DNA from 4 places in the Embleya scabrispora genome. Region 3 is predicted to be linked to each of the others. Evidence: riboswitches for the same ligand, from Rfam matches in the RefSeq annotation. Region 3 holds a riboswitch; each other region holds the start of a gene.
The links. Region 3 has a riboswitch for cyclic di-AMP ahead of B4N89_RS10870 (C40 family peptidase). Riboswitches for the same ligand answer to the same signal wherever they lie in the genome.
Positions count from the first base shown of each region.

Region 1: another riboswitch for cyclic di-AMP. It lies ahead of B4N89_RS33905 (transglycosylase family protein); the one in region 3 lies ahead of B4N89_RS10870 (C40 family peptidase).
Region 2: another riboswitch for cyclic di-AMP. It lies ahead of B4N89_RS13140 (transglycosylase family protein); the one in region 3 lies ahead of B4N89_RS10870 (C40 family peptidase).
Region 4: another riboswitch for cyclic di-AMP. It lies ahead of B4N89_RS13685 (NlpC/P60 family protein); the one in region 3 lies ahead of B4N89_RS10870 (C40 family peptidase).

Region 1 is NZ_MWQN01000002.1:772,792-780,678, reverse strand. Features, by position in the region: gene B4N89_RS33915 (FAD-binding oxidoreductase) at 1-542, shown strand, start outside; gene B4N89_RS33910 ((Fe-S)-binding protein) at 539-1,678, shown strand; cyclic di-AMP (ydaO/yuaA leader) riboswitch at 2,332-2,539, shown strand; gene B4N89_RS33905 (transglycosylase family protein) at 2,608-3,822, shown strand; gene B4N89_RS33900 (glycerophosphodiester phosphodiesterase family protein) at 3,985-5,046, opposite strand; gene B4N89_RS33895 (hypothetical protein) at 5,305-6,777, opposite strand; gene B4N89_RS33890 (hypothetical protein) at 6,985-7,887, shown strand, end outside.
Region 2 is NZ_MWQN01000001.1:2,985,701-2,993,587, reverse strand. Features, by position in the region: partial or broken gene B4N89_RS13150 (NlpC/P60 family protein) at 1-519, shown strand, start outside; gene B4N89_RS13145 (PIG-L family deacetylase) at 865-2,892, shown strand; gene B4N89_RS13140 (transglycosylase family protein) at 3,020-4,360, opposite strand; cyclic di-AMP (ydaO/yuaA leader) riboswitch at 4,363-4,547, opposite strand; gene galE (UDP-glucose 4-epimerase GalE) at 5,106-6,074, opposite strand; gene B4N89_RS13130 (cell wall-binding repeat-containing protein) at 6,221-7,887, opposite strand, start outside.
Region 3 is NZ_MWQN01000001.1:2,505,301-2,513,187, reverse strand. Features, by position in the region: gene B4N89_RS10890 (hypothetical protein) at 1-215, shown strand, start outside; gene pcrA (DNA helicase PcrA) at 291-2,807, opposite strand; gene B4N89_RS10880 (PIG-L deacetylase family protein) at 3,008-3,727, shown strand; gene B4N89_RS10875 (hypothetical protein) at 3,741-4,097, opposite strand; cyclic di-AMP (ydaO/yuaA leader) riboswitch at 4,467-4,605, shown strand; gene B4N89_RS10870 (C40 family peptidase) at 4,615-5,700, shown strand; gene B4N89_RS10865 (LuxR C-terminal-related transcriptional regulator) at 5,791-6,468, opposite strand; gene B4N89_RS10860 (ATP-binding protein) at 6,465-7,724, opposite strand; gene B4N89_RS10855 (PspC domain-containing protein) at 7,858-7,887, shown strand, end outside.
Region 4 is NZ_MWQN01000001.1:3,093,184-3,101,070, reverse strand. Features, by position in the region: gene B4N89_RS13710 (MFS transporter) at 1-504, shown strand, start outside; gene B4N89_RS13705 (MarR family winged helix-turn-helix transcriptional regulator) at 548-1,054, opposite strand; gene B4N89_RS13700 (MFS transporter) at 1,293-2,978, shown strand; gene B4N89_RS13695 (MFS transporter) at 3,055-4,419, opposite strand; gene B4N89_RS13690 (winged helix-turn-helix transcriptional regulator) at 4,625-5,086, shown strand; cyclic di-AMP (ydaO/yuaA leader) riboswitch at 5,644-5,781, shown strand; gene B4N89_RS13685 (NlpC/P60 family protein) at 5,790-6,884, shown strand; gene B4N89_RS13680 (DUF72 domain-containing protein) at 7,104-7,887, shown strand, end outside.

The DNA.
Region 1 (7,887 bases), on a different contig from region 3:
ACGACGGTACGTCCGACGCGGTCCGCCGCGACCTGACCCGCATGGCCGAGCTGTGCGACGCGGCCGGCGCCACGGAATGGACCCTGGCCGAGGACGTGGCCGGCGCCGAGGCACTGCTGACCGCTCGCCGGTGTTCGCTGCCCGCGCTGTCCCGCCTCGGCTCGCTGACCATCCTGGAGGACGCCACCGTGCCGCGTCCCAGGATCGCCGAGATGGTCGACCGGATCGACGCCATCGCGGACAGGCACACCGTCACCATCGCCACCTTCGGCCACGCCGGCGACGGCAACCTCCACCCCACCTGCGTGGTGGCCGACCCGAACGACACCGAATCGATCGAACGCGCGCACGCCGCCTTCGACGACATCTTCCGCACCGCGATCGAACTCGGCGGCACGATCACCGGCGAACACGGCGTCGGCGCAGCCAAGTTGCCGCACCTGCGCGCTCAACTCGGTGACGACCAGCTGCAATTGCTGAGCCGGATCAAGACCGCCTTCGATCCCGCCCGCATCCTCAATCCCGGAAAGCTCGGCTCATGACCGGTGTGTTCGACCCCGAGGAACTCTCCCGCTGCATCTCCTGCGGCTTCTGCCTGCCGGCGTGTCCGACCTACGCCGCCACCGGCGACGAGGCGTCCTCGCCGCGCGGCCGGATCAACCTGATGCGCGCGCTGGAGACCGGCCGCCTGGACGCCGACGACCCGACCCTGCTGGAACAGTCCTCGGCGTGCCTGGGCTGCCGCGCCTGCGAACCGGTCTGCCCGGCGGGCGTCCCGTACGGCTCCCTGTTGGAACAGTGGCGCGAACACCAGTGGCGCGGCAAACACCGGCCACCACTGGCCCGGCTGTTGACGATGGTGGTCAGCCTGCCGCCGGTGGTCCGCGCGATGGGCTGGGGCCGCTTCGTCCTGCCGTCCGGGCGCGGCCCCGACAAGGCGACCCGACCGGCCCCGACCGGGACACCGAAGCCGCCGACACAGCCCGGACCACCCGAGCCGCCCGCCGGCACCGGTGCCTCCCTCATGCTCGGCTGCTTCGAACGCGCCATGTTCCCCGGGGTCTCCCGCGCGGCCCGCACCCTGCTGCCCGGCCTGAAGGTGCCCGACGACCAGGGCTGCTGCGGAGCGCTGCACGCGCACAACGGCGAGTTGACCAAGGGCCGCGCCCTCGCCCGCCGCCTCGGCGAACGGCTCCCCGGCCGGATCGTCACCACCTCCGGCGGATGCGCCGCGCACCTGGCCGACGTCATCGGCCGCGACCGGGTCGCCGAACTGTCCGAGGTGGTCGACGTCTCGGCCCTCCCCGAACGCCGGGTGGCCGGCCGCCGGGTCAGGGTCACCCTCCAGGACTCCTGCCACCTGCGCAACGGCCTCGGCGTATGGCGCGAACCGCGCGAGGCCCTGTCCGCGGTGGCCGACTTCGTGGAAACCCCGGGCGCGAGCGACTGCTGCGGCGCGGCCGGCACCTACTCCCTCCTGCGCCCGATCGAATCCCGCCGCATCCTCGACCGCAAGCTGGACGCGATCGAGGCCAGTGGCGCCGACGTCGTGGTGGCGGTCAACCCGGGCTGCCTGCGCCAACTCCGCACCGGCCTGCGGCGGCGCAAGTCGCGCGTCCGCGCGGTACACCTCGCCGAATTCCTCACCACACCCCACGGCGGCGCCCGCACGCCCTGACCGTCTCGGGCCGAGTTCGGCGTATGCGACTCCACACGGGGGGAGCCGCGTACGCCGTACCCGGCCCGAGACACCCACATCCACCCGTCCCGGCACACGCAGCCGACACGAAACCGTCCGGCGGCCCGGTCGCGGTCGACACGAAGACGCCAAATCGTGGCGAAATCACTTTATGTAAGGCGAATCAAACCGAGGGTCTCCGCCACGACACCCGGTTCGAACCGCGCCGTCCCGTCGAATGCCGACACCGCGAGCGCCCGCGCCCTCGCCCTCACACCCCACGAACGGGCAGGTCGGACGGGGTTTCGACCCGTTTTCCACAGGTTCGGGACCACCGTTTTTCCCACATCCCGTGGCGCACGTCACATTCCCCGCACCCAAGGTCAGGAACTCACACGCACCGTGAACCGAGTTTCCGCGATTCTCACTCCACGCGATTCCGATATCACTCCCCGCTGAAGGTCCCGGACACAATGCGTGGACGCTTCGGGACTTTCGGTCCCGAAATTCCACCCTTCCGACCCGAATCTTCGGTTTCGGCGAAACATGATGTTTGGATCCGGGTCGGGTGTATGCGTAGCTTGGGGCTTCGCCGCACCGGTCCGGTGTTCGGCGGAATGTGTCTCCCGGTTCGCCGAATCCTGCCGCCGGAGAGGCCACGGTTACGAAACCCGAAAGGCAGGAGCGGGGGAACCAAGTGGAATGCCGTCCCGGGCGTCCGCATGTCGCGGACATCCGATAACGACGGCTTGGGGTGAAGCCGTGCCCGCCTCCTCGATACCCGAGGAGTCGACGCCGGCCGGGCGAGACTCTCCAGCCCGAATCCGACAGCTCACTTCGTAGGCGTGGGAGAAGGAAAAATCTTCGTGCAGTCGTTCATCACCCCTGCCCGCAAGCCCAAGAACGCGCGTCTCGCGCTCACCCTCGGCATGGCCGGCGCCATCGTCGCCGCCCCGCTGATCACCGGCTTCGCCACCTCCGCCACCGCCGCCCCGGTCTCCGTCTGGGACAAGGTCGCCATGGGCGAGAGCTCCGGCAACTGGCACATCAACACCGGCAACGGTTTCTACGGCGGCCTGCAGTTCACCCAGAGCACCTGGAACGAGTTCGGCGGTCAGCAGTACGCCCCGCGTGCGGACCTGGCCACCAAGGACCAGCAGATCGCCATCGCGGAGAAGGTCCTCGCCGTACAGGGCCCCGGCGCGTGGCCGAACACCTCGGGCCCCGCGGGCCTGACCCGTGGCGGCGCCGCTCCGGCCGTCTCCCCCAACGCCAAGTCGGGCTCGACCAAGAGCACCGTCAAGGTCGCCCCGAAGGTCGCCGAGAAGCCGGCCGAGTCCGCGCCGGCCCCGAAGGCCCCGAAGATCGAGGTCGTCCCGGCCGCCGAGACCAAGGCCACGACCACCACCTACTCCGTGGTCAAGGGCGACACCCTGTCCAAGATCGCCGCGGCCAAGGACGTCGCCGGCGGCTGGCACAAGCTGTACGCCGACAACAAGTCCGTCATCGGCGGCAACCCGAACCTGATCCTGGTCGGCCAGAAGCTCTCGCTCTCGGGCAAGGCCGCGGCCACCACGAAGACCGAGGCCGCGCCGAAGGCCGAGGCCAAGGTCGAGACCAAGACCGAGACCAAGCCCACCGCGTCGGTCAAGGTCGCGCCGAAGCCCGTGACCAAGGAGAAGGCCCCCGTCGTGGCCAAGGACTCCTCGGCCAAGGCCGGCAGCACCGCGGTCAACTCCTCGGGCTACGTCGCTCCGGTGAACGGCTCGCTGGGTACCGCGTTCGGCACCGGTGGCTCCATGTGGTCCAGCGGCAGCCACACCGGCCAAGACTTCGTGGTCGGCACCGGCACCTCGGTCAAGGCCATCACCTCGGGCACCGTGGTCAGCGCCGGCAACGGTGGTGCCTACGGCAACGAGGTCGTCATCAAGCACGCGGACGGCAAGTACTCGCAGTACGCCCACCTGTCCAGCATCGGCGTCCGCGCCGGCCAGACGGTGAGCACCGGCCAGCAGATCGGCCTCTCGGGCGCGACCGGCAACGTGACCGGCCCGCACCTGCACTTCGAGATCCGCACCACCCCGAACTACGGCAGCGGCATCAACCCCGTCACCTACCTGCGCGCGCACGGCGTCAACCTCTGATCCGAGCACAACCGGGAAGTTCCAGGGCCGGGCCCGTCGACCACGCGTCGACGGGCCCGGCCCTGTTCCGTGTCCGCCGAGCGCGCGGTATCGGCCGAGCGGGCACTGTCCGCCGAGCGGGCGTGTCCGCCACGCACCCGGGCGAGCAGGGCTTCCCCGACGTCAGCCCCGCGCGGGGTAGCGCTTCGGCAGCGGCAGGCCCCGCGCCGCCAGCAACTCCCGCAACCGGTCCGGGTAATCGGTGATCAGGCCGTCCACGCCGTCGTCCATCAGCTTCGCCATGGTGGCCGGGTCGTCGATCGTCCACGGCACCACCTTGATGCCCAGCCGGTGCGCCTGGTCGACCATCGCCCGGGTCACATAGGGGCGGTAGTTCGGGTCGCCGACCCTGCCGTCCTGCGGGAAGCCGTGCACCGGAGAGAACGAGGTCGCGCCGAACGACTCGATCGCCCGCAGCGGGTCGCCGCCGAAGTCGTCGATGTCCAGGCCGCCCAGCCAGGGCGAGGCGCCGGGCTTGCCGACCTGGAGGAAGTCGTAGTTGGTCAACGCGACCAGCGGCAACCGGGGTTCGATCTGACGCATCCTCATCAGCGAGCCCCAGTCGAAGCTTTGAATGGTGACCTGGCGCAACAGCCCCGCCCGGCGCACCTCGCGGGCCACGGTCCGGACGAACTGCTCGCGCGGCGCCGTCTCGTTCGGCGCGCCCGCCTCGACCTTGGTCTCCACGTTGAGCTTCACACCGTGCGCGTGCCGCCGGTCGACCAGGTCGAACACCTCGCCGAGCAGCGGCATTCGGGCGCCGGGCGAGGTGGTCTGGCCGGGGAAGCCCGGGAACTGCCGCGACCCGCAGTCGAGGGTGCGGACCTGGGCGAGGGTGAGCGTGTTGACGTACTTCCCGACGTAGGGGAACTCCGGGTCACCGGCCCGCACCGGCCCGGTGTCGGCACACTTGCGGCCGTCCACCTTGCGGTCGTGGGTGACCACGGCCCGGCCGTCCTCGGTGATCTGGACGTCCAGTTCGAGGGTGGTGACCCCCAGGTCCAGGCCCTTGGCGAAGGACGCGAGGGTGCTCTCCACGGTCAGGCCCAGCCCGCCGCGGTGCGCCTGCAGGTCGAAGGTCCTGTGCGCGTTTCCGTGGCGGTCCGCCGCGGCGGCCACTCCCGGCGCGGCAACGACCGCCGCCCCGGCCAGGATCGCGGCCGTGACGGTCTTCCATCCGGACATGGACATCTCCTTCTCGCTCCGTTCGACGACACTCGACCGCCGACGCACCGACCCGCCCGACGCGCCGGGCAGGCGCCGGGCGCGGGACGGGATCGAATCCCGTCCCGCGCCCGGGGGTTCCCGGTGCCGCGCCCCTCGCGGAGCGCGGCACCGGCGTCCGGCCGCGGCTTGAGAACACCTCATCAAGCCCGGCCGGAACCCGGTGTTCCGGGACCCGGCGATACGGCGCCGCCGGCCCGGTCTCCCCGGGGATCGGGATCACCGGCGGTACAACACCGCCTGCGGCGCCGCCGCGGTCAGCGTCACCGACTCCGGGTGGACCGGCACTGCCCGCCCGGGTCGATCGTCCCGACCGAGCAGGAACGCCCGATTGATCCCGTGCACCGTGATGGTGCCGCCCGGGTCGACGCCCGCGACGGTACGGATCACCACCACCTCGACGATGTCCGACGCCTGCGTCCCGTGCGGCAGCCGTACCGTCGTCGCCGCCGGATCGTCGCGCTGCAGCGACCAGTCCACCCGCCCGCGGTCCGAGCGGTACAGCGTCGGGTCGCCCTTGACCCGCACGCCCAGCGCGACCCCGTTCCACCCGGCCGCGCCCGCCGGCGGCTCCGACGTGGTCTTGCGGATCACCGCGTACAGGTAGTCCGTCGGGTCGGCGATCAGCGTGGTGGTGTCGGCCGGCGGGTCGGCCACCACCCGGCCCTCGCGCCGCATCTCCCGGACCATCACCGGATACACCCACGGGTGCCGGTCCACCATCTCCTCGCGCGCGGTCCGGGTCGGGTCCGCCAACCGCTCCACCGCCGCCGGCGCGAACCGCATCGGGTCGTCCACCACGTCGCACAGGTTGTTGTTCAAGGTGCAGGTCTGCAACAGCGGATGGCCGTCCTCGTAGCGTCCGGCGAACGGCGTCGTGCCGTGGTTCGGCGACTGGAAGAAGGCCGTGCCCGGCACCGCCCGGCCGCGCCGGTCCACCTCGACCCGGTACGCCCACTCGATGTCGGTGGTCCGGCCCCAGCGGGCCATCAGCGCCGGCGTCGAGGTGCCGCCGTCCTCGTTGCTCCACACGATCGTGTAGGTCAACACCCGGTTCCCGGCGGTCGCCGCCGGGGCCTCCTGGTACCAGGCCAGCACCGGAGTGTCGGTGACCGCGTTCTGGAACGGGCCGGTCGCGCCGCCCGGCGCGCCCGGGATGTTCCGGCCGTACAGGACCGGCGCGTTCGCGGCGACCGCGTGCTCCCGGTCCCCGGTCGCGATCGTCCGCGTCCGCAGCCGGGAGATGTGCACCACCGACCCGGCCGGCGAGGACCGGTCGGCCGCGAAGCGGATGCTCAACTCGTGTCGCCCCTTGCGCAGCGCGCCCAGCGCGAAGCCGCGCTCGGTGGGCGTGGCACCGAAGACCACCACGTCACCGGCGGGCCGGCCGTCCACGAACAGCTGTACCACCGCCGACTCCGCGCCCGCCTTGCCCCAGTCCACACCCGGCGCCGCCACGGTCAGCGTCACCAGCGCCTCGCCGTCGCGCCCGGTCCGGAACGGGACCACCGCGGGGCGGCCGTCGCGGTGTACCGAGAAGGTGCCGTGCGCTCCCGTGGTCGCCGCGGCCGCGTCGGCGGACTCGGCCGCGTGCGCCGCCGAGGCCGGTCCCGCCAGCCCCGCCGCGGCGGCGAGGACCGCCCCGGTCAACACGAATCGACGCAGACGATGGGTACGAGATCGAGCGAACACGAGCAATCCCCCGAACGAGATGGGTGAGTCCGACCTGCCCACCGTGGCCGGCGGACGGGGCGCGGGCCAACCCCCGCACGGGCAAATTCCACCAACCGTCATTCCCGGGCCCACGTCCCGACACGCTCCGGCCACGCAGCGGGCCGGCGGCACGCCGATGTCCGATTCGTTCAATACCCGACGCATCCGGACGCCTAGCGTCGAACCATGGAGTGGATCACGAAGGACACGATCGACCGGGCCGAACGTTTCCTGTGGGCCTCGGGCCGAGTACTGGAACAGCGCCGATTCGCCTACCTGTTCGGCACCGGCAGATCGGCCGGACCGGGAGCCGGCGGCGGGCGCACGACGCGGGCCGAGCCCGATCGGGCCGGACTGCTCGCCGCCCTGGCCGGATATCGCACCCCCGACGGTGCCTACGCGTACGGGCTGGAGCCCGACGTGCGCGGGCCCGAGCCGCAACCGGCCACGCTGCGCACCGCCATGCCGGTCCTGGCCGAGGCGGACGCGCTGCACGGCCCGGACGCGGCCCGCCTGTGCGACTGGTTGGCGGGCGTGGCCGGCGACGCGGGCGGGGTGCCGCCGGCCCTGCCCGGACTGCGCGACTACCCGCACCCGCCGTGGCTGATCGTGCCGGATCCGCCGGTCCCGGGGCTGATCCCGACCGGCTGGATCGTCGGTCCCCTGCTGCGCGCCGGCGTCGAACACCCGTGGCTGCCGGCCGCGACCGAGTTCTGCCGTACCGCCGTCGAGCAGGTGCAGACCACCCACCCGTACGAGGTCGAGGCCGCGGTGACCTTCCTCGACGGCGTCCCGGACCGGCGGTGGGCCCGGACGCAGGCGCGCCGACTGGGCGAACTGGTGCGCGAGCAGCGGTTGGTGCTGCTCGACCCGGCCCATCCGGAGCAGGCCCGGCTCGCCCCGGGCTACGCCGTCGGCGAGTACCACCTGCCGCACGACTTCGCGCCGCACCCCGACAGCGCGGCCCGCGCGTGGTTCACCGACGCCGAACTGCGCCGGGGCCTGCGCGCACTGGCCGCCGCGCAGGAGGAGGACGGCGGCTGGCCGCTGCGCTGGGCGGAGTGGTCGCCCACGGTCCGTGCCGAGGCC
Region 2 (7,887 bases), 480 kb from region 3:
GCGTACCGGGTGATGCAGTACAAGGGCATCCCGCCGTATACGCAGACCCAGGAGTACGTGAAGAACATCCGGGCCCTGGAACAGAGTTTCGGCGTGGTCCAGACGCCGCTGCAGCCGATGGCGCTCGCCGCCGGCGCGGTCAACTGGGCGCAGACCAAGCTCGGCACCCCCTACCTGTGGGGCGGCGAGGGCACCGCCGCCGACGGCGGCCGGTTCGACTGCTCGGGGCTGACCCAGGCCGCCTACGAGACGGTGGGCATCAGGCTGCCCCGGGTGGCCAACGACCAGTGGAACGCCGGCCGGCACCCCTCACGCGACCAACTCCTGCCGGGCGACCTGGTGTTCTTCGCCACCGACCTGCGCGACCCGCGCAGCATCCACCACGTGGGGATGTACGTCGGCAACGGCCAGATGATCCACGCGCCGTACACCGGCACGGTGATCAAGTTCGGTCCGATAGACAAACCCGACTACATCGGCGCGACCCGGGTCACTCCCGAGGGCGCCAAATCGCTGCCCGACCGCAGCCCCGGCTCGGCGAACAACGACTCGGGGCGGGTAGTCCGGCCGCCGACCCGGGCAAGACCACGACCCAGAACGCGAGTTCGACGGGCGCGGGCAAGGCGGGGAGCGCGGCCGGCGCCCGTCCGCAGCCGCGACTGCCCGCCGCCGACCGGCCACGCGAGGCGACCGAGGGCGACGCTCGGGGCCGCTGACGGGTCGACCGAGCCGCGTGGCCGAGCCGGATGCGTCCGGGGCGCGGGCGACCGGCGATGATGGGCCGGTCCGCCCTGGTGCGGACGACGCGACCCGATCCGCCGAGCTGCGCCGGACGGGCCCCGACGGCAGAAAGGTCCGGCCGCGATGGCGATGATCCCCGGCACCGGCAGATTCACCGCCGTGGCCGCCGTGCTGGCCACCGCGTTCACCGCCGCGGTGGTACAGCTGACCGGCCCCTACGGATCGCCGACCCGGTACGCGCCGACCCTGCCGATCGGAATCGAGGCGCTGGCCCCGGCGCCCGGCGTCGGCGGCGCGGTGATGCAGGTGGTGGCCCATCAGGACGACGACCTGTACTTCATGAACCCCGACATCGACCGCGCGGTGCACGCCGGTACGGACAGCGTGACCGTCTTCCTCACCGCGGGGGAGGCGGACGGCCGCAACGGCCCCGGGAGCCGCCCCGACGTGCGGGCGTACGCGGCCGCGCGCAACAACGGCTCGCGCGCCGCCTACGCGTTCATGGCGCTCGGGGACCGCGCGGCGCGCTGGGAACGCCACAGCATCCGCCTGCGCGACGGCGCGCACGCCGAATTCGACCGCCTCGTCGACGCCCCCAACATCAAGCTGGTGTTCCTCAACACCCGCAAGGAGGAGGGCATCGGCGCGAAGGGGCGGCTGCGCACCCTGTGGAACGGACAGGAGCGCGAACTCGACACACTGGCCCCGCTCGACGAGCCGGCGGGCGGACCGTACGCGTACACCCGCGACGGGCTGATCCGGTCCCTGACCGACCTGATGCGAGCCCAGGCGCCGACCGTGGTGCGCACGCTCGACCCGGACCCCGATCGCCAGAAGCACGACGCGAAGCACCCGGCGCACGCCGACAACAACGGCGTCTCCGACCACCAGGACCACACCGCCGCCGCGCGGTTCACCTGGGAGGCGCTGCGCCGCCACAACAGCGACCGGCCCGCCGGGGCCGCCGCGGCGATCGCGTATCGCGGCTACTACAACGAGCGTTGGCCGCACAACCTGGAGCCGGCCGCCCGCGAGCGCAAGGACGCCGTCACCCGGGTCTACGGCTGGACCGACCGGGAGCACCACTGCCCGGGCCGGGCGGACTGCGGCGACCTCAAGGTGCGCGACACCGCGTCGCGCAGCAACTGGCCGCAGAGCACCACCTATCGCTTCCCCGACCCGGGCCCCAGACCCGTGCTCGGCGCGGACGGCCGAACCACCGCCTGGTCGGTGCTCGGCGGCCGGATCACCCGCTGGGCGGAGGACGGCGCGGGCGGCTGGTCCGCCGCGCGCGACCTCGGCGCCCCGGGCGACGGCGAACTCGCCCCGGCCCCGGCCGTGGTGCGCACGGCGGACGGGCGGATGCGGGTGTTCGCGCTGCGGATCGGCGGCGCGGCTCGGGCCGATCGCGACCGGCTGGGGATCGTCACCGCGATCGAGTCGGCGCCCGGCGGCGACCTGGGCCCGTGGCAGGACTTGGGCGGCCCGGACGACGGCGCGACGGGCCTGGGCCCACCGGTGGTCCAAGCCGACGGCGCGGGCGGGCTGCACCTGTTCGCGCGCGATCGGGCCAAGGGCGTCGGCGCCCGGTACCTGCCCGCCGGGAGCACGGTGTGGTCGCCGTGGCGCGACCTCGGCGGCGCCGAGATCGTCGAGGGCCCGACCGCGGTCACCCGCCCCGACGGCCGGGTCACCGTGTTCGGCACGGCCCGAGAGGGCATCCGCGCCTGGGACGTGGTCGGCGACCGGCCCGGCCCGCCACGCACGATCGCGGCGGATCACCCGGTCGGGCCGCCCGCCGCGTCGGTCGGCGCCGACGGCCGGGTCACGGTCGGCTACCGGCGGGCCGGGACGGCGGAGATCGCGGGCACGACCGAGGCCGGCCCCGGCACCTGGGTTCCCACGGCCCCGCGCACGGCCGGGGCCGGCTACGAGCCGCTGTGGCAACTGCCCCGCCCCGACGGCACGCTGCTCACCTCGACCCGGGACGCCGAGGGCCGACCGGTGGTGCTCGGCGCGACCCCCACGCCGCTCGTGCTCGCCGACGATCCGATCCCGACCGCCCCGACCACCACCCTCGACGCCACGGGCCGCCCGCTCGCCCTGTGGCTCACCACGAACGGCACCCTGCACACGGCCCACCTCCCCTGACCCCCGCCCCCGGGCCGGCGTCCACCCGGCCCCGGGCCCGCCGCCACGCGCCCGCCCGGCCGGCGTACGCGAACGGCGGGCATCCCCCGGAAGGGATGCCCGCCGTTCGGCGCGGGAGTGTGGTGGATCAGACGTTCACGCCGTGGCTGCGCAGCCACGTCATCGGGTTGACCGCGGAGCCGTAGTTCGGCGTGGTGCGGACCTCGAAGTGCAGGTGCGGGCCGGTGACGTTGCCGGTCGCGCCGGAGAGCGCGATCTTCTGGCCGGTCTGCACCTTCATCCCGGCCTTGACCGAGATCGAGGACAGGTGCGCGTACTGGGTGTACTTGCCGTCCGCGTGCCGGATCACGACCTCGTTGCCGTACGCGCCGCCCCAACCGGCCGAGACGACCGTGCCGGAGGTGACCGCGCGCACCGTGGTGCCGGTCGAGACGGCGAAGTCCTGGCCGGTGTGGTGGCCGCTGGACCAGCGCGACCCGCCCGAGCCGAAGCTCGCGGTCAGGGTGGCGCCGGAGACCGGGGCGACATACGAACCGGAGGCCTGCTCGGAGCCCTTGGCCGAGGAGTCGGCCTTGGTGCTCTCGGACTTGACCGTGGTCTTCGGCGCGGCGGCCGGCTTGACCTCGGTCTTGGCCTCGGCCTTGGGCGTCTCCGCCTTCGGTGCCTCGGCCTTGGGCTCGGTCTTGGTTTCGGTCTTGGTCTCGGCGGCCGGCGCGGCCTTGCCGTCGACCGTGAGCTGCTGGCCCGGGAAGATCAGGTCCGGGTTCTCGCCGACCACGCTCTTGTTGGCCTCGTACAGCTTCGGCCAACCGCCGGGCACGTTCCGGGCGTTCGCGATCTGCGACAGCGTGTCGCCGGCGACCACGACGTAGGAGCCGGTGGCCGCGTCGGTCTTGGCGGCCTTGGGCGCCTCGGTCTTCGGAGTCTCGTCCTTGGGCGCCTCGGTCTTCGGCGCCTCGCTCTTGACCTCGATCTTCGGCTTGGCGGTCTCGGTCTTCGGCGCCGGCTTGGCGCTCTCCGTCTTCGGGGCGGTCTTCGGCGCGGTCTTGCCGCCCGCCGAGCCCGTGTCGAGGTCCGGAGCGGCACCGCCGCGGGTCAGGCCCGCCTTGACCGAGCAGACCGGCCAGGCGCCGGGGCCCTGGCTCTTGAGCACCTTCTCGGCGATCGCGATCTGCTGGCTCTTGGTCGCCTGGTCGGCGCGCGCGGCGTACTGCGAGCCGCCGAACTCGTTCCAGGTGCTCTGGGTGAACTGGAGGCCGCCGTAGAAGCCATTACCGGTGTTGATCTTCCAGTTGCCCGTGCTCTCGCACTGGGCGACCTTGTCCCAGGTGCTCACGGACGCGGCCTGAGCCGTGCCCGCCCCGATGATCGGCATGGCGACGCCGACACCGGCGACGCCGGCCGCGGCGATCAGACGCGTGGTCCTGCTGGTGCTGCGACGGCGATGACGCCCGGTTCCGGACAGCATGGCTGGATCCTCTCCCACGCCTACGAGGTGAGCTGTCGGATTCGGGCCGGAGATCGATAGCCCGGCCACGTCCCGAAGGACGTGGCTTCACCCCAAGCCGTTCGCGGCGGCCGACCGTCTCGATCGGTGCCGTGTTCGGCGGTTCACCTGTGGTTCCCCCGCTCCTGTCGTGTGGTGCTCGTCAGCCTCCCGAACGGCCGGCGACAGGATTCGGCGTACCGGCGATCGGGGTCCGTGTGGGATACGGACGGATCGAACGCTAAGCAGGCTCCGCCGAAGATCACAAGTCTGTGTCTGATAGAAGACGATTATCCGTTTTGCGGTTGAGCGCAATGTAGATGATCCCTTACGGAAAGGACCGTAGTTGGCGTTCCGTGGTGGATTCGGCCGGATCGAGTGACAAAGGACCCTGGTCGAGCCTCATCCGGATCACCCGGGAACGATCACCGAAGTCCCGTTCGTCACAGGCGCATCGCGCGTCTCGGGTCCGGAGTGGCGCCGTTACCCATCGCGGCGCCCCTTCGCACTCGCACCCGGGGTGATTCGGCCCACAGGACAAAAGCCCCGAGTCCGACTCGTCCCGGCGCACTTCACCCCACGCGCGCCGCGCGACGCCGACTCGACGGCCGGCGTCGCATCGAGGCGTTCGAGGCATCCGAAAGCACTCGGGGGAATGCGGGGGCACAGGACGCGCGGCACCCGCCCGGGCGGCCCGGCGCCCACCACGTGGCGCGCCCCGCGCCCGTCACCCGCGCCGCGCCCGCCAGCCCGCCCACGCGCTCTCCACCATGTCGGAGACGTCCAGGCGGGCCTTCCAGTCCAGTTCGGCCGCGATCCGCTCGGCGCTCGCGACCACCCGGGCCGGATCGCCGGCGCGCCGGGGCAGCGTCTTCGGCCCGAACTCGCGCAAACCGGTGACCTCGCGGATGAGTTCGACCATCTCACGGACCGAGGTACCCCGACCTCGGCCGACGTTGAGCACCAGGCGAGTGCCGGGGTCGGCGGCGAGCCGACGGGCGGCGGCCACGTGCGCCTCGGCCAGGTCCACCACGTGGATGAAGTCGCGCACACAGGTGCCGTCGGGGGTGTCGTAGTCGTCCCCGAAGATCACCGGCGCCCGGCCGGCCGTCACCTTCTCCAGCACCATCGGCACGAGGTTGGACACGCCCGCGTCCGCGAGCTCCGGCGCGCCGGCGCCCGCGACGTTGAAGTAGCGCAGGCAGGCGTAGGAGATCCCGTGCGCCCGCGCGGTGGCCGCGATCAGCCACTCGCCGACCAGCTTGCTCTCGCCGTACGGGTTGATCGGCAGACACGGGGTGTCCTCGTCGACCAGGTCCACGTCGGGCATGCCGTAGACGGCGGCGCTGGAGGAGAACACGATCCGGGGCACGCCGGCCGCGACCATCGCCGCGAGCAGCGTCCGCAGACCCTCCACGTTCTCCTCGTAGTAGTAGAGGGGACGCGCGACCGACTCGGGCACCTGCTTCTTGCCCGCGATGTGCACCACGCCGTCGAAGGTGTGCGCGCCGAACAACTCGTCGAGCAGCGCCCGGTCCAGCACGGAGCCGACCACCACCGGGATCGTGTCCGGCACCAGCTCGCGGATTCCGGAGGAGAGGTCGTCGACCACGACGACCTCGTCCCCGGCCGCGACGAGCCCGCGTACGACATGCGTTCCGATGTATCCGGCACCGCCGGTGACAAGCCACTTCATGTCGAGACCCTAACCGGATGGACCGCTTCGGGGGCGTTTCGCCCGTGCCTTTCGGCCGCCGGGACGGGCCGAGGGCCCCCGACGGGACATGACATGTCCCGCCGAGGGCCCTCGGTGTCTCGCGCTGTCGTCGTGGTGTCGTGCGGTCAGCGCTTGGTGTGCCGCTCGACGCCCGAACCGGCCTGCGGACCGGTGCCGCTCGCCGGACCGTTCACGGCCGGGCTGCCGGGCTTGTCCGCCGGCGCGGCGCGCAGCGCCTTGCCCGCGGGCGGCTCGACCCCGTTGTACATCGGTACGTAGGTGTACTGACCCGGGAGCCCGATCTGGTTGCCGGCCTGGTCCACGATCGGCCCGTTGAGCGCCGACTCGCCGCCGACCAGGACCACCGAGGAGAGCGAGGCGCCGTTGTCGTAGAGGTACCAGGAACTGGACGGGGCCAGGCTGTCCTCGTCGGTGAGCAGGATGGGGCCGAGCCCGGCCATCATCGCGCCGCCGGTGAGGGCGTCCTGCCAGGTCTTGGTGGTGGCCAGACCCACGGTGCGCGGGGCGGCGAACCAGAACCGGCCGAGCTTGGCCGCGGTGTCGGCCGCGGTGTTCCCGGAGACCGAGTAGTACTGCGCGCCGTCCGGCCAGGACGGCAGGTTCGCCGTCTGCAGCGCGTTGTCGGCCGGCCCGCCGACGGTGATCACGTTGGTGGTGGCGGGGTTGATCGCGTTCAGGTAGGACTCGGTCACGGCGGGCATGTTGTCGCCCGCGCTGTAGACGACCACGCTGTCCTTGGTGCCGCCGGCCGCGGCACCCGCCGAGAGGCCGTCGTAGTAGGCCTCACCGGTGACCACGAACACGTTCTTCGGCGCCGGGTTGGTCTCCCGGGCGATCGCGATGCCGGTCTCGTACATGGTGGGACCGGCCAGCCGCTTGGGCGTGTAGCCCCACTGCCGGAGGTCGTTCTCGTAGTTGCCGCTCAGCGCTTCCGTGCCGCCGAGGATGTACACGGTCGAGCCGGGCCGCAGAGTGCGCTTCAGCTCCTCGTACAGACTCCCGGGCCCGCCCCAACCGCCCAGCAGCAGCGGGCCGTTCTTCGCGCCCGCCAGGGCCGGGCCGGCGAGGCTGTCGTAGAAGAAGTCGGACCGGCTGATCACCGCCGAGTCGGCCTGTCGCAGACCCGAGGAGGTGTCGCCGACCGAGGCCCACTTGAACCTGGAGTTGGCGATCGCGGTCTCCCGGGCGGTGTCGCCCCAGACCCGGAACACGCCTTCCTTGCGCAGCGGTTGCCAGGAGCCCTTCAGGAAGTTCTTGGCGACCAGCTTCCGGTTCTCGCCGCTCTTGTCCATGACCCATGTGTCGTATTCCCTGACATAGGCCACCTTGTTGCCCGCCGGAGAGAAGGTCGGCATCGAGGCGTTGCCCTCGGCGTCCGGGGTGAGCTGCTTGACGTCGGCACCGGTCGGGCTGCCGGTGAAGATACGGGGCGTGGAGGTCTTCCCCCCTCGGACGAAGGCGATCGACGTGCCGTCGGGGGAGATGTCCGGCGTGGCGGCGTCGTCGACGATCTTGGCGGTGGCGCCGGTGCGGGCGTCGTACGACCACACCGAGGTGTCCATGCCGCATCCGCGCTGGAAGACGTAGGTCCACGCGGAGGACGTGGACAGGTAGCGGTCACAGCTCTGCTGCCCGGGGAAAGCGGGTTCGGGGTCGCCGTTTCCGTCGGACAGGATCCGATACGCGCGTGGTTCCCCGCCGGGGCTCGCGGTGAAGTAGATGTAGCGCCCGTCCGGGGAAAACTTGGGGAAGGCGACCTGGTACAGCGGGG
Region 3 (7,887 bases):
ACGAGGCGGACCTGCTGGCGCGCGTGGTGGTCAAGTTCGGCGCGGTCCACGTGCACGCCCCGCTGATCCCGGCCGAGACCGGCTTCGCCAACCCCTCCGACGCGTGCGTGGTCGTCCCGGTCCCGGTCGACGTGGAGCCGGGCCGGGTGGAGCTGTGCGTGGTGTCCGCCTCCGGCGTGGAGTCGGCGCCGTACGAGATCCAGATCGCGGGCTGAGCGGACCGGTAACACGTACGCGGGCCGGGTCGAGGGACATCGACCCGGCCCGCGCTCGTCTCGACGAGACCGGCGCTACAACTTCTGCACCGGCGCGTAGCGCAGCAGCAGGGTCTTCTCGCCGCCCGCGCCGAAATCGATGGTGGCCTTCGCCTTGTCACCGGTCTCGGCGGTGGAGACCACCGTGCCCAGGCCGAACTTGTCGTGGGTGACCCGATCGCCCGGGGACAGTGCGATGGCCGGACGTTCCTTGATCTGCGCGCCCTTGCCGAAGCCGCCGCGCGAGCCGACCGTCGACTTCGTCGCCGACATCGCCTTGGCCGCCGACGGCGAGGTGCCGCGCCAGTCGACCAGCTTCTCCGGGAGTTCGGTCAGGAAACGGGACGGCGGGTTGTACGACGGCGCGCCCCACGCGCTGCGCATCTTGGCCAGCGTGACGTAGAGCCGCTCGCGGGCGCGGGTGATGCCCACATAGGCCAGCCGGCGCTCCTCCTCCAACTCCTTCGCGTCGCCGAGCGAGCGCATGTGCGGGAAGACGCCGTCCTCCAGGCCGGTGAGGAACACCGTGGGGAACTCCAGGCCCTTGGCGGTGTGCAGGGTCATCAGGGTGACCACGCCGCCGTCCTCGGCGTCGGTGGGGATCTGGTCGGAGTCGGCCACCAGCGAGACCCGCTCCAGGAAGTCGGCGAGCGTGCCCGAGCCGCCCTCCTGCGCCTGGGCCTGCTCGAACTCCAGCGCCACCGCCGCGAGTTCCTGAAGGTTTTCGATCCGGGTCTCGTCCTGCGGGTCGCTGGACGCCTGCAACTCGGCGAGGTAGCCGCTCTGTTCCAGGATCGCCTCCAGGACGGTCGCGGGACCCGCGCCGCCGTCCACCACCGCGGTGAGGTCGTCCAGGAGCCGGACGAAGCCCTTGACCGCGTTGGCCGAGCGCTTGGCCAGGCCCGGCGCGTCGTCGGCCCGGCGCAGCGCCTGGGCGAACGGGATGCGGTCGCGGGTCGCGAGCACGTCCAGGCACGCCTCGGCCCGGTCGCCGATGCCACGCTTGGGCACGTTCAGGATCCGGCGCAGCGAGACCGTGTCGTCGGGGTTGGCCAGCAGGCGCAGGTAGGCGAGCACGTCGCGGACCTCGCGGCGCTCGTAGAAGCGCACGCCGCCGACGACCTTGTACGGCAGGCCGACCCGGATGAAGACTTCCTCGAAGACGCGGGACTGGGCGTTGGTCCGGTAGAACACCGCGACCTGTCCCGGCTTGGTGTGACCCGCGTCGGTGAGGCGGTCCACCTCGTCGGCGACGAACTGCGCCTCGTCGTGCTCGTCGTCCGCGACGTAGCCGACGATGGGGGTGCCGGCGCCGGCGTCGGTCCACAGGTTCTTCGCGCGCCGGTTGCTGTTGCGCTCGATCACCGCGTTGGCCGCGCTCAGGATGGTCTGCGTGGAGCGGTAGTTCTGCTCCAGCAGGATCGTGGTGGCGTTCGGGTAGTCGGCCTCGAAGTCGAGGATGTTGCGGATGGTCGCGCCGCGGAACGCGTAGATCGACTGGTCCGCGTCGCCGACCACGCACAACTCGGCCGGTTCGAGCCCGACGAGCCCGGCCTCGGCGGGGTCGACCAACTCGCCGTCCACCGTCAGGCGCGGGCCGCTGCCGGCCGCGCCGCCGACCAGTTCGCGGACCAGCGTGTACTGCGCGTGGTTGGTGTCCTGGTACTCGTCCACCAGCACGTGCCGAAACCGCCGCCGGTAGTGCTCCGCGACGTCCGGGAACGCCTGGAGCAGGTGCACCGTGGTCATGATCAGGTCGTCGAAGTCGAGCGCGTTGGCCTGGCGCAGCCGCTCCTGGTACATCGTGTAGGCCTGCGCCAGTATGCGCTCGGACTCGTTGATCGCCTTGGCCGCGAAGTCCTCGTGGTCGATCAGTTCGTTCTTGAGGTTGGACACCTGCGCGTTGAACTTGCGCGGCGGGAACTTCTTCGGGTCCAGGTCGAGGTCGCGGCAGACCATCGCCATCAGCCGCTGCTGGTCGGCCGAGTCGTAGATGGAGAACGAGGAGCTCATGCCGAGCTTCTTGTACTGCTGCCGCAGGATGCGTACGCAGGCCGAGTGGAAGGTGGACACCCACATCGCCTTGGTGCGCGGTCCGATCAGCGCCTCGACCCGCTCGCGCATCTCGGCGGCGGCCTTGTTGGTGAAGGTGATCGCCAGGATCTCGCCGGGGTGCACGTGGCGGGAGGCGAGCAGGTGGGCGATGCGGTGGGTCAGTACGCGGGTCTTGCCGGAGCCCGCGCCCGCCACGATGAGCAGCGGGGACCCCTCGTGCACGACCGCGGCGCGCTGTTGCGGGTTCATCCCGTCGAGCAGCCGGGCCGGGTCCACCACGGGGCGCGGGGCGCCGTTGCGGTAGTAGGCGTCGCGCGGCTCGGGTGGCGGTGCGTACTGCCCCTCGTACAGGTCGTCCGGATAGTCCTCCGGCAGGCCGTACACGTGGTTCTCGTCCGGCTCGGGCGGCAGCGGGATCTCGTCCGCGGAGCCGGCGGGGGACTTGGTGGCCGCGGCGTCGAAACCGGGCAGGGGGATGTCGTCGAAGAGGCTGCTCATCGTTCCCCGAGTCTAGGTGGGTGTCGGGCGGGTCGTGCCCGGGCCGTCGTCGCGGCCAGGGATCATTGCGCCGACAACCATCTTCGCGCCGTCGGACATCCGGTCGAGCGGGATCGGCGGATCCGCCGCCCGCCCGGCCGGCGGATGGGGTCGGAGCGGGTCGGATCGAGTCGGATCAAGTCGGATCAAGGGAGTACATCGTGCTGGACGATCGCGACGTGGAGCGGGTCCTGGTGCTGGCCGCGCACCCGGACGACATCGACTTCGGGGCGGCGGGAACGGTCGCCACGTGGACCGAGGCGGGCATCGAGGTGAGCTACTGCCTGGTCACCGACGGGGACGCGGGCGGGTTCGATCCGGCGGTGCCGCGGTCGGAGATCGGCGGGATCCGGCGTGCGGAGCAGGGCGCGGCGGCGGCGCACGTGGGGGTGCGGCAGTTGTACTGGCTGGGGTATCCGGACGGGCGGGTGGCGGCCTCCATGGAACTGCGGCGCGACATCAGCCGGGTGATCCGGCAGGTGCGCCCGCAGCGCATGGTGATTCCGAGTCCGGAGCGGGACTGGTCCCGGCTGGCGCCGAGCCACCCGGATCACCTGGAGGCCGGCGAGGCGGCGATGCGGGCGATCTATCCGGACGCGCGCAACCCGTTCGCCCACCCCGAACTGCTGGAGGCGGAGGGGCTGAAGGAGTGGACGGTGCCCGAGACCTGGCTGTCGCCGACCGCGGCGCCGAACCACGCGGTGGACGTGACGGAGGTGTTCGAACGCAAGATCGCGGCGCTGCTGTCGCACGAGAGCCAGACGGGCCATCTGCCGGAGCTGCGCGAGCACGTCGTGTCGATGCTGGAGGGCAACGCGGCGCGGTTCGACCTGGGCGCCGGACGCATGGCCGAGGTGTTCCGGGTGGTGGACACCCGTTAGCGAGGCGGGGGGCTCAGGTCCACATGACGGCGATGGCGATGTTCGCCACGGTCAGCAGGCCGATCGCGCCGAGGACACGCGAGGACACCCGCTCCGCGAGGCGGTTGCCCCAGACCAGCAGCAGGACGACCAGCAGGATGCCGAGCTTGGTGCCGATCTTGGCGGTGTCCACGTCCCGGTCCAGGCCGGACCGCACCACGCCCACCAGGGCCAGGCCGGTGACGAGCATGGTCAGCGCACCGTGCGTCATCGCGGGCACGATCCGCACGTCGCCGGTGCGCAGCGCGGACATCTGGGTGAGGAAGCCGCCGAGCAGGGCCGCGATGCCCACGATGTGCAGCACCAGCAGGATCTGCCGCAGAACGTCCACGTCGTACAACCCCTCGTCGATCATCGCCCCGACGCGCACCAGGCCGGCGTTCCGGGCGCCGACGCCGGGAACGCCGCCGCCGACCGGCAGCCTAGCCGGCGGCGGTCGACGTCTCGCACACCGGTCGAATACCACTAAAGATCGCCAAAAGGGATCAAGATCGACTTTAAGGAATCCGGGCGCTTTTCCCGTGATACGCGGAGATGGAAACGGTGACTTTGGTAAAGTTTCGGCAATGTGAAGGCCAATGGTGATGGTCCTGACACGCGTGTGACTAGTGTTCTGCGGCAGGCGATCGGCTCGAGGTCGGCCACCCGGTCGACACGATCGCCTCCGCCGAATTCGGTGACGGGTTTCGGTGACGGTGGGCAACCATGGTCGCCGCGACGCGAAGCCGGAACCGGGGACCCTCGCAGTCCCTTGGGGTGAATCGGTGCTTCGGCACCGTAGGGCGCCTTCTTCCGCCCGAACCCGTCAGCTAACCCGGTAGGCGGCCGAGGAAGGAGACCCGCCACCAGTGGCGTCCCAACGTCGACCCGGGCAACACCGCAAGCCCAAGCCGCGCACCGCCGTGCGTACCGCCGCGACCGTGGTCACCGCCGCCGCGACGATGACCGGCGTGATGACCTTCGCCGGCACCGCGAGCGCGGACCCCGCGCAGTCGTTCCAGCAGACCAAGGACCGCGTCAACCAGCTGCACAGCGACGTGGTCAAGGCCACCGACGCCGCCAACGGCGTCGAGGAACAGATCGAGAAGCAGCAGGGCACCGCGAACCAGACCCAGGCCCGGATCACCGAGGAACAGGCCGCGCTGAACGCCCTGCGCGACCAGATCGGTGTCCTGGCGGCCAACCAGTACCGCAGCGGCGGCCTCCCGCCGTCGCTCTCGCTCGCGCTCAGCGGCGACCCCGAGGGTTACCTGCAGAAGTCGCAGATGATGTCCCAGCTCGACGGCCAGCAGGCCGCGAAGCTGAAGCAGATCGCGGCGCAGGCCCGAGTTCTCCAGCAGGACCGCACCGAGGCCTCCTCGCAGCTCGCGGAACTGGAGAAGCTGCGCACCGACCTGAACAAGAACAAGACCGACATCCAGGCCAAGCTCGCCGAGGCGCAGCGGCTGCTCAACACGCTCACCGAGAAGCAGCGCGAGGACGTGCTCAACTCGGACGAGCACGCGAACGACACCACGCGCGGCAACGACCGCAGCTCCCGGGACAAGGACAAGGACAACGCCCCGGCGACCAACGTCCCGGCCTCCGGGCGGGCCCAGGCCGCGATCAACTTCGCGTTGGCGCAGATCGGCAAGCCGTACGTGTCCGGCGCCGAGGGCCCCGGCTCCTACGACTGCTCGGGGTTGACCCAGGCGTCCTGGAAGGCGGCCAACGTCTCGCTCAGCCGCACCACCTGGACCCAGATCAACGACGGTCCCAAGATCGCCAAGAGCGCCCTCCAGCCGGGCGACCTGGTGTTCTTCTACTCGGACAACCGGCACGTGGGCATGTACCTCGGCAACGGCACGATCGTGCACGCCCCGCGCCCGGGCAAGACCGTGACCAAGGCGCCGCTGGACTCGATGCCGTTCCTCGCGGCCATCCGACCCGGCTAGTCCCGGACACCGACGACACACGACGGCGCCCGTCCCCGGATTCGTCCCGGGGACGGGCGCCGTCGTGTGTCGTCGGGTGCCGTTTTCGGCTCAGACCAGTCGCCGGTCCGTCGCCCAGCGGGTCAGCTCGTGCCGGTTGGACAACTGCAACTTGCGCAGCACGGCGGAGACATGGGTCTCCACCGTCTTGACCGAGATGACCAGTCGGCGGGCGATCTCCTTGTAGGCGTAGCCGCGCGCGATCAGCCGCAGCACCTCGCGCTCGCGCTGGGTGAGCCGGTCCAGGTCCTCGTCGATCGGCGGCACGTCGGTGGCCGCGAACGCGTCCAGTACGAAGCCCGCCAGGCGCGGCGAGAACACCGCGTCGCCCTCGCCGACCCGGCCGATCGCGCGGATCAGTTCGTCGCCGGTGATCGACTTGGTCACATAGCCCCGGGCGCCGCCCCGGATCACCCCGATCACGTCCTCGGCGGCGTCCGACACGGACAGCGCCAGGAAGCGCACCGCCGGGATCAGCGACGCGCACCGGCGCAACACCTCGACCCCGCCGCCGCCGGGCAGGTGCACGTCGAGCAGGACCACCTCGGGGCGGGTCTCGGTGACCACGGCCACCGCGCTCGCCACGTCGTCGGCCTCGCCGACCACCTCGACCGCCTCGCCGATCTCGGCGCGCACGCCGGTGCGGAACATCCGGTGGTCGTCGACGAGGACCACCCGGGTGCGGGGCGTGCCCTCGACGGGTGCGCTACTCGTCTCGGAGGTGTTCACGTGTTCGTCCTTCCCACAGCGGACCGGCCGGCGTCGGCGCGGCGCATCTCCAGCTCGACCTCGGTGCCCTCGCCGGGTTCGCTGCGGATGTTCGCGGCGCCCCCGTTGCGGCGCATGCGCCCGAGCACGGACTCTCGCACACCCAGCCGGTCGGCGGGTACGGCGTCCGGGTCGAAACCGGGTCCTCGGTCGCGGACGAACACCGTGACCGTGTCCTCGTCGGCCTCGCCGAACACCGAGATGGCCGCGCCGCCCGCGTACTTCGCCGCGTTGACCATCGCCTCGCGCGCGGCGGCGATCAGCGCGGACAGCCGGTCGTCGACCGGACAGTCGCCCACGCACACGATCTCGATGGACACCCCGTGCGCGTCCTCCACCTCGGCGGCGACCCCGCGCAGCGCGGCGGCGAAGGTGCGGTCCGGCTCCTCGCCGTCGGGGCGGTACAACCAGGCCCGCAACTCGCGCTCCTGCGCCCGGGCCAGTCGGGCCACCTCGCGCGGGTCCTCCACCTGGCGCTGGATCAGGGTCAGCGTGTGCAGCACCGAGTCGTGCACGTGCGCGGCCACCTCGGCCCGCTCCTGGGCCCGGATGCGGGCCCGGCGCTCGGCGCCCAGCTCGCGGGTCTGCCGCAGCAGGTACGGGCCGAAGATGACCAGCAGGCCGACCAGGAGCAGGCCCGCCCCGCGCATCGCGGCCAGCGCGTCGCCGATGCCGCCCCGGCCGAGCGAGAAGAAGATCAGGCCCGCGACCACCAGCGTGGCGCCGATCAGCGCGCGCAGCCAGCCCGCCACCCGGCTGCGCCCGTCCAGCGAGAACCAGCGCTGCCGCTGCGACTCGTCGGCCTGACGCCACAGCAGGATCACCCCGGGCCCGGCCACGAGCAGCGGCCACAACCAGTCGCCGGAGCCGGTGTCGGTATCGGTCCCGAGTCCGGTGAGCATGGTCGCCGCGATCAGCACGATGATCAGCGCGAGCGCCTGATGCCGTTCCCGGCCGCGCTCGCGGCTCGGCGGGGCCGCGGTGCCCACGCTCTGCGGTACGAAGATCCAGAAGGCCGCGTACAGGACCACGCCCAGACCCGCGAAGAACGCGAGCGCGACGAAGGCGACGCGCAGCACCACCACCTCGACGCCGAGATGCTCGGCCAGGCCGCGCGCGACGCCGCCGGCGAACCGGTGGGACGCGGCGCGGCGGAGCTTCGGCGTCGGGTGCACGGGCCGGTTCGGCGCGGCGGGGGGCGGATATACGGCGGTCACACGACCGATCGTCACACGCCGGCAAGTCCGGGCGCATCAGGGCCCGACCCTGATTCCCTCTCGGGGTCGGGCCAGGGGCGGACCAGGGCGGAGCCCGATGGGAACGGGGCCGCGCGCAGGCCACGATGGACCCATGAACGACGACATGAAACCCGGTGTCTCG
Region 4 (7,887 bases), 590 kb from region 3:
GTCGGCGGGCTGCTCGGGGCGGTGCTCGTGGGTTGGCTGAACCGGCTGCTGGGCCACCGGCGGGTGATGCTGGCCGACCTGATCGCGACGGTCGTGATGATGGCGGTGCCGGCGGTGACCACCGGGATGTGGGCGATCGCCGGCGCGGCGTTCGTCGGCGGGTTGGGCGGCACGCTGTGGTCGGTCAACGCCCGGTTGATCGCGCAGAACCTGGTCCCCGAGCACATGATGGGCCGCTACAGCGGGGCCGCCCGTCTGCTCGGATGGGGCGCGATCCCCGTCGGCGCGGGCCTGATCGGCGTGCTCGCCCAGGGGTTCGGCGTCCGGGCGGCGTTCCTGGCCTTCGCCGTGGCCGCCGCCGCGACGATCCCGCCGTACCTGCGAGTGGTCACCGACGCCCGTCTGGCCCCCGCATTCCGCGAGCCCGAGCCCGAGGCGGAGGAGACGGGGGCAGGGGAGACCGGGTCGGAGGAAACGCCGACGAAGGAGTCGAGGACACGCTAGGCGGGTCCCCGGGTGAGCCGCGGTGGTACGTGGCGGCCCTGCGTCACCCGGCCCCTCCTCGGTGCGGCGGTTCCGGCCACATCCGGCCCGCGGGGACGTCCGGGCCGTCGATGATCGCGCTGAGCATCCGCAGGTTCTCCGCGAACACCTCGGCCGCCTCGGGGCCGATCGTCCGGCTGATCATGCCGTCGACGTCCTTGACCACGCGGCGGCCCTCGGCGACGCCCGCGCTGCCGAGTTCGGTCAGCTCCAAGAGGACCACCCGCTTGTGTACCGGGTGGGGGCGGCGGACGATCCAGCCGACACGTTCCAGCGCCAGCATCGCGGTGGTCACGCTCTGGGGGGTGATGTGGTGCGCGCGGGCGAGGTCGGCGGCGGACAACGCGCCGTTCTCGTCGAGCCGTCCGGCCAGGCCCAGTTGGTTGATCGAGACGCCGATGCCTTCCAGGCGTTCGTTGAGCAGTCGCTGTACCGACTGCTGGGCGCGCCAGAGCAGATGGGGCAGCTGCTCGCTCCACGCGGCGGCGGCGACTTCCCGGTGGGCGGGCATCACACGTCTTTCCCTTCTTCGTACGGCCGGGGTCCGCACCCCGTGGGTGCCTCACCGGTCACCGTAGGGCACGTTCGTCCCCGGGCAGGGCCACGTCGACGTACACGTTCGCAGGTGAGGTGCATGTTCCCAGACGACGCGCATGTTCGCAGAGGGTATGCATGTTTTAAGTATGCATATAAGTTCTCAGTCTTCTGATAACTTGACAGCCTTCGATTACTCGGAAGGCTGTCTCACCATGTCCACGACCTCGCAGTCCACCCCGTCCGCAACGAGCCCGCCGCCGACCCGGGCCGTGGCCCGGCCGGCGCTCACCGTGGTGCTCGCCTGTCTCGGGGTCTTCGCCTCGTACGTGCCCATCGGCGGGGTCGCGGTGTCCCTGCCGACCATCCAGCGCGGGCTCGACGCGTCCACGAGCGATCTCCAGTGGATCAGCGACTTCTTCATCCTGCCCATGGCGGCACTGATCCTGACCTTCGGCCTGATCGGCGACCTGTACGGGCGCAAGAAGGCGTTCCTGGCCGGCCTCGCCCTGCTCGCCGTCGGCGCCGCCATCAACCTGACCGCACACAGCGTGGCCCAGGTCTGGGTGGGCCAGGCCCTCTCCGGCGCGGGCGGCGCGGCCCTGCTCACGTCCAGCCTGGCGCTGATCAGCCACGCCTACCCCGACTTCCGGACCCGGGCCAAGGCGATATCCGCGTGGGCCGCGTCGCTGGGCCTGGGCATGTCCCTGGGCCCGCTGCTGAGCGGGACGATCCTGGAACACGCCTCCTGGCGCTGGATCTTCGCGCCGACCGTGCTGGTCTGCCTGATCGGCGCGGTCATCGCGGTAGTGCTCCTGGAGGACTCGCGCTCGGCGCACGGCCGGGCGATCGACGTCCCGGGTCAGCTCACCGCGATCGTGGCGATCTCCGGCCTGATCTACGGCGTGATCGAGGGCGGCACCAGCGGCTGGACGCACGGTCCGGTCCTGGCCGCGTTCGCGCTCGCGGTGCTGGGCCTGGTGGCGTTCGTGTGGGTCGAGCGCCGTTCGGCGGCACCGATGTTGTCGCTGGACCTGTTCTCCTCGCGGGCCTTCAGCGGCGCCGGCGTGGTGATCATGCTGACCATGTTCGGCCTGGTCGGGATCGTCTTCTCGCTCAGCCTGTTCTTCGGCAACGTCCAGCACCTGAGCGCCCTCGACATCGCCTACCGCTTCCTGCTCGTGAACGGTCTCGGCGTGGTGTTCGGCCCGATCGTCGGCCGGCTGGTCGGGCGGATCGCCCCGGGGCTGCTGCTGACCGGCGGTCTGGTGCTCACCGGGGTCGGCATGCTGTCCCTGAACACGCTGGACACGGACACCGGATTCGCCGCGCTGATCGCCCCGTTGATGGTGATCGGCATCGGCTTCGCCTTCGTCATGACGCCGATCACCTCGATCGCGGTGAGCAGCGTCCCGCACCACCTGGCCGGCATGGCGAGCGCGGGCAACAACACGCTGCGCCAACTCGGCGGCGCGCTCGGCCCGGCCGTCCTGGGCGCGGTACTGACCAGCCGGATCACCGCGGTCCTGCCGGGTCACCTGGCCGACTCCGGACTGGCCGACGCCGACCGCGAACACGTACGCGCGGCCGTGTCGGACGAGGGCCTGTCGGCGGCCGGCCATCTGGGCCTGGCTCCCGAGCCCACGGGTAAGGCGCTCGGCGCGATCGGCGACAGCTTCGCGGACGCGATGCACGTCTGCATGACGATCGCGGGGGTGGGCATGTTCGCGGCCGCCGTGATCACCGTGCTGACGATCGGGGTTCGGCGGGCGAAGCCGCACGGGGGTACGGCGGTTCGGGCGTCGGGACCGGGAACCGCGTCGGGCCGGGTGCCGGCGCAGGCATCCGCCGCGACGGTGGCCGCCGGTACCGGTCCGGGGGCGGGCTCGGCCGGGGCCTGAACCCCGATCCGACCGGGACACCGCGACGAAGCCGCTCGCCGATGGGCGAGCGGCTTCGTCGGTGATGGCGACTCGGCTAGGCCGCCGCCCTCGCCCGCCGCCCGCGCAGTCCGAACGCGGTCACCGTGGCGCCCAGCACCACCCCCACCAGCGGCACGATCAGCGCGGTTCGAAAGCCGTCCAGCTCGGAGCCGCCCGCACCGGCCAGGACCGCGGTGACCGTCGACAGGCCCAGCGCCGCGCCGAACTGGAAGGCGGTGTACAGGAGTCCGCCGGCCAGGCCCTGCTCGTCCTCGTCGATGCCGTCGGTCGCGGCGATGGTGAGCGGGCCGTACGCCAACGCGAAGGCCAGTCCGAGCAGCAGCATCGTCGGGAACATCGCCACGTAGGAGGTGTCGCCGTCGATCGACAGGAACAGCGCGTACGCCACGGCGGCCGTCACCATCCCGCCGAGGATCACCCGCAGGTTCCCGTAGCGCTCCACCAGCCTCGGTGTCAGCGTCGGTGCGAGCACCGCGTCCGCCCCGACCGCGAGCAGCGCGAAACTGGTCTCCAGGGTCGACCAGCCGCGGATCTCCTGCAGGTAGAAGACCGCGATGAACTGGAAGCCGAAGAACGAGCCCGCGAACAACAGCGCGCCCAGGTTCGCCCGGATCAGCGCGCCCGAGCGCAGGATGCCGAGGCGTACCAGCGGATGCGCCGCGCGCCGTTCGACGGCCACGAAGGCGAGCAGGAGGGCGACCCCGCCCGCGAAGACCGCGATCGTCCAACCCCGGCCGTCGGCGGGGTGTTCGAGCCGGACCACGCCGTAGACCAGCAGCAACATCGAGCCGGTCACGCTGATCGCGCCGACGAGGTCGAAGCCCCCGCCGGCCTCGGGCCGCCGGTCCCGGGGGATCAGCGCCGACGCCGCCGCCAGGATCACCGCGGCGAGCGCGACCGGTACGAAGAACACCAGCCGCCAGTCGATCGCGGTCAGCAGTCCGCCGATCACCAGGCCGAGCGAGAAGCCGCCCGCGGCGGTGCCCGCGTAGAAGAGCAGGGCCCGGTTGCGCTGCGGCCCCTCCGGGAAACCGGTGGTGATGATGGACAGCCCGGCGGGCGTCATGAAGGCCGCCGAGGCGCCGGTCACGAAGCGGGCCACGATCAGCATCCAGCCCTCGGTGGCGAATCCGCCCAGGCCGGAGAAGACCAGGAAGACGGTCAGCCAGACGAGGAACGTCCGCCGCCGGCCGAGCAGATCGGCGGTGCGGCCGCCGAGGAGCATGAAGCCGGCGTAGGCCAGCACGTACGCGCTCATCACCCAGCTCACGCCTCCGGTGGACATCCCCAGGTCCTCGCGGATGGTGGGCAGCGCGACATTGAGCATCGCGACGTCGATGCCTTCGAGGAAGATCGCGCCGCAGAGGACGAGCAGCATGCCCCAGGCGCGGGGGCTCATGCGGACGGCGGGGGCGTTGCCGGGGGCGGATTCGGTGGCGTTGCCGGGCGCGGACGTGGATGTGGACATGCGGCAGCCCCTCGGGAGGCGGGTGGGTGGGATCGCGGTGGGATCGCGGTGAGGTCGGGGCACCGGGGGGTTGGTTCTTCGGACGAACCCGGTTCCCTCTTGTAACCGACCCCATCCTTCGGCAGCATCGACTTCCATGGAAGAAGGCACTTCGAAGGAACCGACCCCCTGCCCGGGTAACCAGGAGGACTACGACGCCCTCCAATGGGACGTGCGCGAGGGGTGCGAGGTCCGGCAGATCCTCGACCGGGTCGCCGACAAGTGGTCGCTTCTGGTGATCGCGATCCTGGAGAGCCGTACCTTGCGCTTCACCGAGCTGCGGCGGGAGATCGACGGGATCAGCCAGCGCATGCTCACCGTGACGCTGCGCCAGCTCGAACGCGACGGCCTGGTCCGGCGCACGGTCTATCCGGTCGTGCCGCCTCGGGTGGACTACGCGCTGACCCCGATGGGGACCACGCTGCACACCACGATCCGCTCGCTGGTCACCTGGACCGAGGAACATCAGGAACGCATCGCCGAGGCGCGGGCGGAGTACGACGCGCGTACGGGAGCGGAAGGCGACCTGGTGGCGGCGGGACGGTCGGTGCCGGGGTAGTCGTCGGCGCGGCGCCGGTCGCGCTCATCCCGGTGGCGGTTCGGCGGCGGTCGCCGGCCGGGGTTGTGACCGTTCGGAGGTCGAGACCCGGCGGCCGACGACCGTCCGCGGGGCGATTTTCGAAACCGGGTTCGGGGGTCTGCCCCCACGCCTGTTCGACGACGCGTATTCGCCTCGGTTCGGCGTCCCGGCGAATGTCCGGTTCGAAAAGTACCGGCAAGCCGGTCGAAACAGCGGAGCCTCGCGGGTGGTAACCCCGCGGTCGGCCCATTTTCCCGGGCGCGGCCACGTTTGTGGAGGTCGAGCGCCGGATGCTTGCCATCAATCGCTGCCAAATGGGTCCAAGATCGACTTTCGGGATTCCGAGTGCTTTTACTGTGATACGACGACGAGTGAAACGGAACTCTTGGTAAAGGTTTGGCAATGCAGAGACCCGGAGTGGGGGTCGTGACACCCCTGTGACTATCGTTCTGCGATAGGCGATCGGCTCGAGGTCGGCCACCCGGTCGACACGATCGCCTCCGCCGAATTCGGTGACGGGTTTCGGTGACGGTGGGCAACCACGGTCGTCGCGACGCAAGCCGGAACCGGGGACCCTCGCAGTCCCTTGGGGTGAATCGGTGCTTCGGCACCGTAGGGCGCCTTCTTCCGCCCGAACCCGTCAGCTAACCCGGTAGGCGGCCGAGGAAGGAGACCGCCGCCAGTGGCGTCCCAGCGTCGATCAGGGCAGCACCGCAAGCCCAAGCCCCGCACCGCCGTGCGTACCGCCGCGACCGTCGTCACGGCCGCCGCGACGATGACCGGTGTGATGACCTTCGCCGGCACCGCGAGCGCGGACCCCGCGCAGTCGTTCCAGCAGACCAAGGACCGCGTCAACCAGCTGCACAGCGATGCGATCAAGGCCACCGAAGCCGCCAACGGCGTCGACGAGCAGATCACCAAGCAGCAGGGCACCGCGAACCAGACACAGGCCCGGATCACCGAGGAACAGGCCGCGCTCAACACGCTGCGCGACCAGATCGGTGTCCTGGCGGCCAACCAGTACCGCAGCGGTGGTCTGCCGCCGTCGCTCTCGCTCGCGCTCAGCGGCGACCCCGAGGGTTACCTGCAGAAGTCGCAGATGATGTCCCAGCTCGACGGCCAGCAGGCCGCGAAGCTGAAGCAGATCGCGGCGCAGGCCCGAGCCCTCCAGCAGGACCGCACCGAGGCCTCCTCGCAGCTCGCGGAACTGGAGAAGCTGCGCACCGAGCTGAACCGGCACAAGGGCGAGATCCAGAACAAGCTCGCCGAGGCACAGCGCCTGCTGAACACGCTCACCGCGCAGCAGCAGAAGGAAGTCCTCGACTCGAACGACCACAAGAACGACGAGGGTTCGCGCACCGAGACCGACCGCAGCTCGCGCGGCAAGACGGACCAACCGCCGACGACGGGCAAGGACGTCCCGGTGTCCGGCCGGGCGGCGGCCGCGATCGCGTTCGCGCGGGCCCAGATCGGCAAGCCGTACGCGCCGCGAGGTGTGGGCCCCGACTCGTACGACTGCTCGGGCCTGACCCAGGCATCGTGGCGCGCCGCCAACGTCTCGCTCAGCCGCACCACGTGGACCCAGGTCAACGACGGCCCGCGGATCTCCAAGGACGCGCTCAAGCCGGGCGACCTGGTGTTCTTCTTCCCGGACAACTCACACGTGGGCATCTTCATCGGCAACGGCAAGATCATCCACGCCCCGCGCCCCGGCAAGAACGTGACCGAGGCCCCGTTGGACTCGATGTCGTTCTACGCGGCCGTCCGACCCGGCTAGGCCCGGCGACCGCCGGCGAACACGTGCTTGTGGCACGACGATCGGTCCGAGTGGGGCGAACACGTACCTCCCGGACCGATCGTGGTCGGCGGCGAGACGCGTCGAGCGGATCGGGGCCGGGGTCGGGGTTGCTGCCGGTGCCGGTGCCTCGGAGCACGCGGTATCTCGGGTTGCCGTGCCGTGCCGTCGGTTTCGGGAACCGGGGTAGGCGTGTGGACCATGGACCGTATATCGGTGGGCACTTGTTCGTGGACCGACTCCGCCCTGGTCTCCAGCGGTTGGTATCCGGCCGAATGCCGGGACGACGCGGAACACCGACTTCGTTACTACGCCCGTCAGTTCCCCGTGGTCGAGGTGGACGCGACCTACTACGCCCTGCCCAGCACCCGCAACAGTCTGCTGTGGGTGGAGCGTACGCCCGAGGGATTCACCTTCGACGTCAAGGCGTTCTCGCTGCTCACCGGACATCCCACCAGACCGGGTTCGTTGCCGGCGGAGCTGCGGTCGCTGCTGCCGCCACGGGTGCGCCCGGGTGCTGTCGACGATCGTTTGTCGGACGAGGTCTGGCAACGGTTCAGCGGGGCGCTGCTGCCGTTGCGCGAAGCCGGACGTCTCGGCACGTTGCTCTTCCAGTTCCCGCCGTCCTTGGCGCCCGGTCCGGCCGCCACCCGCTTCCTCCACGACTGCGTCGAGCGGGCCCGGGGATGGCCGCTCGCCGTCGAGTTTCGGCATCCGCTCTGGTGGCAGGACGAACACCGCGCCAAGACGACGGCTCTCCTCGAACGCCTCGATGTCGCCGCGGTGGCGGTCGACACGGCGCAGTCGCTGCCCACGTCCATCCCGCCGGTCGCCGTGGCCACCACGTCCGAGGCGGCGGTGGTTCGCTTCCACGGCCGCAACCCGGCCTGGGGAAGCGGCTCGAAGGAAGAACGGTTCCGCCACACGTATACGAGCGCGGAACTGGCCGAGTGGGTGCCCCGGGTGCGCACGCTGGCCGAATCCG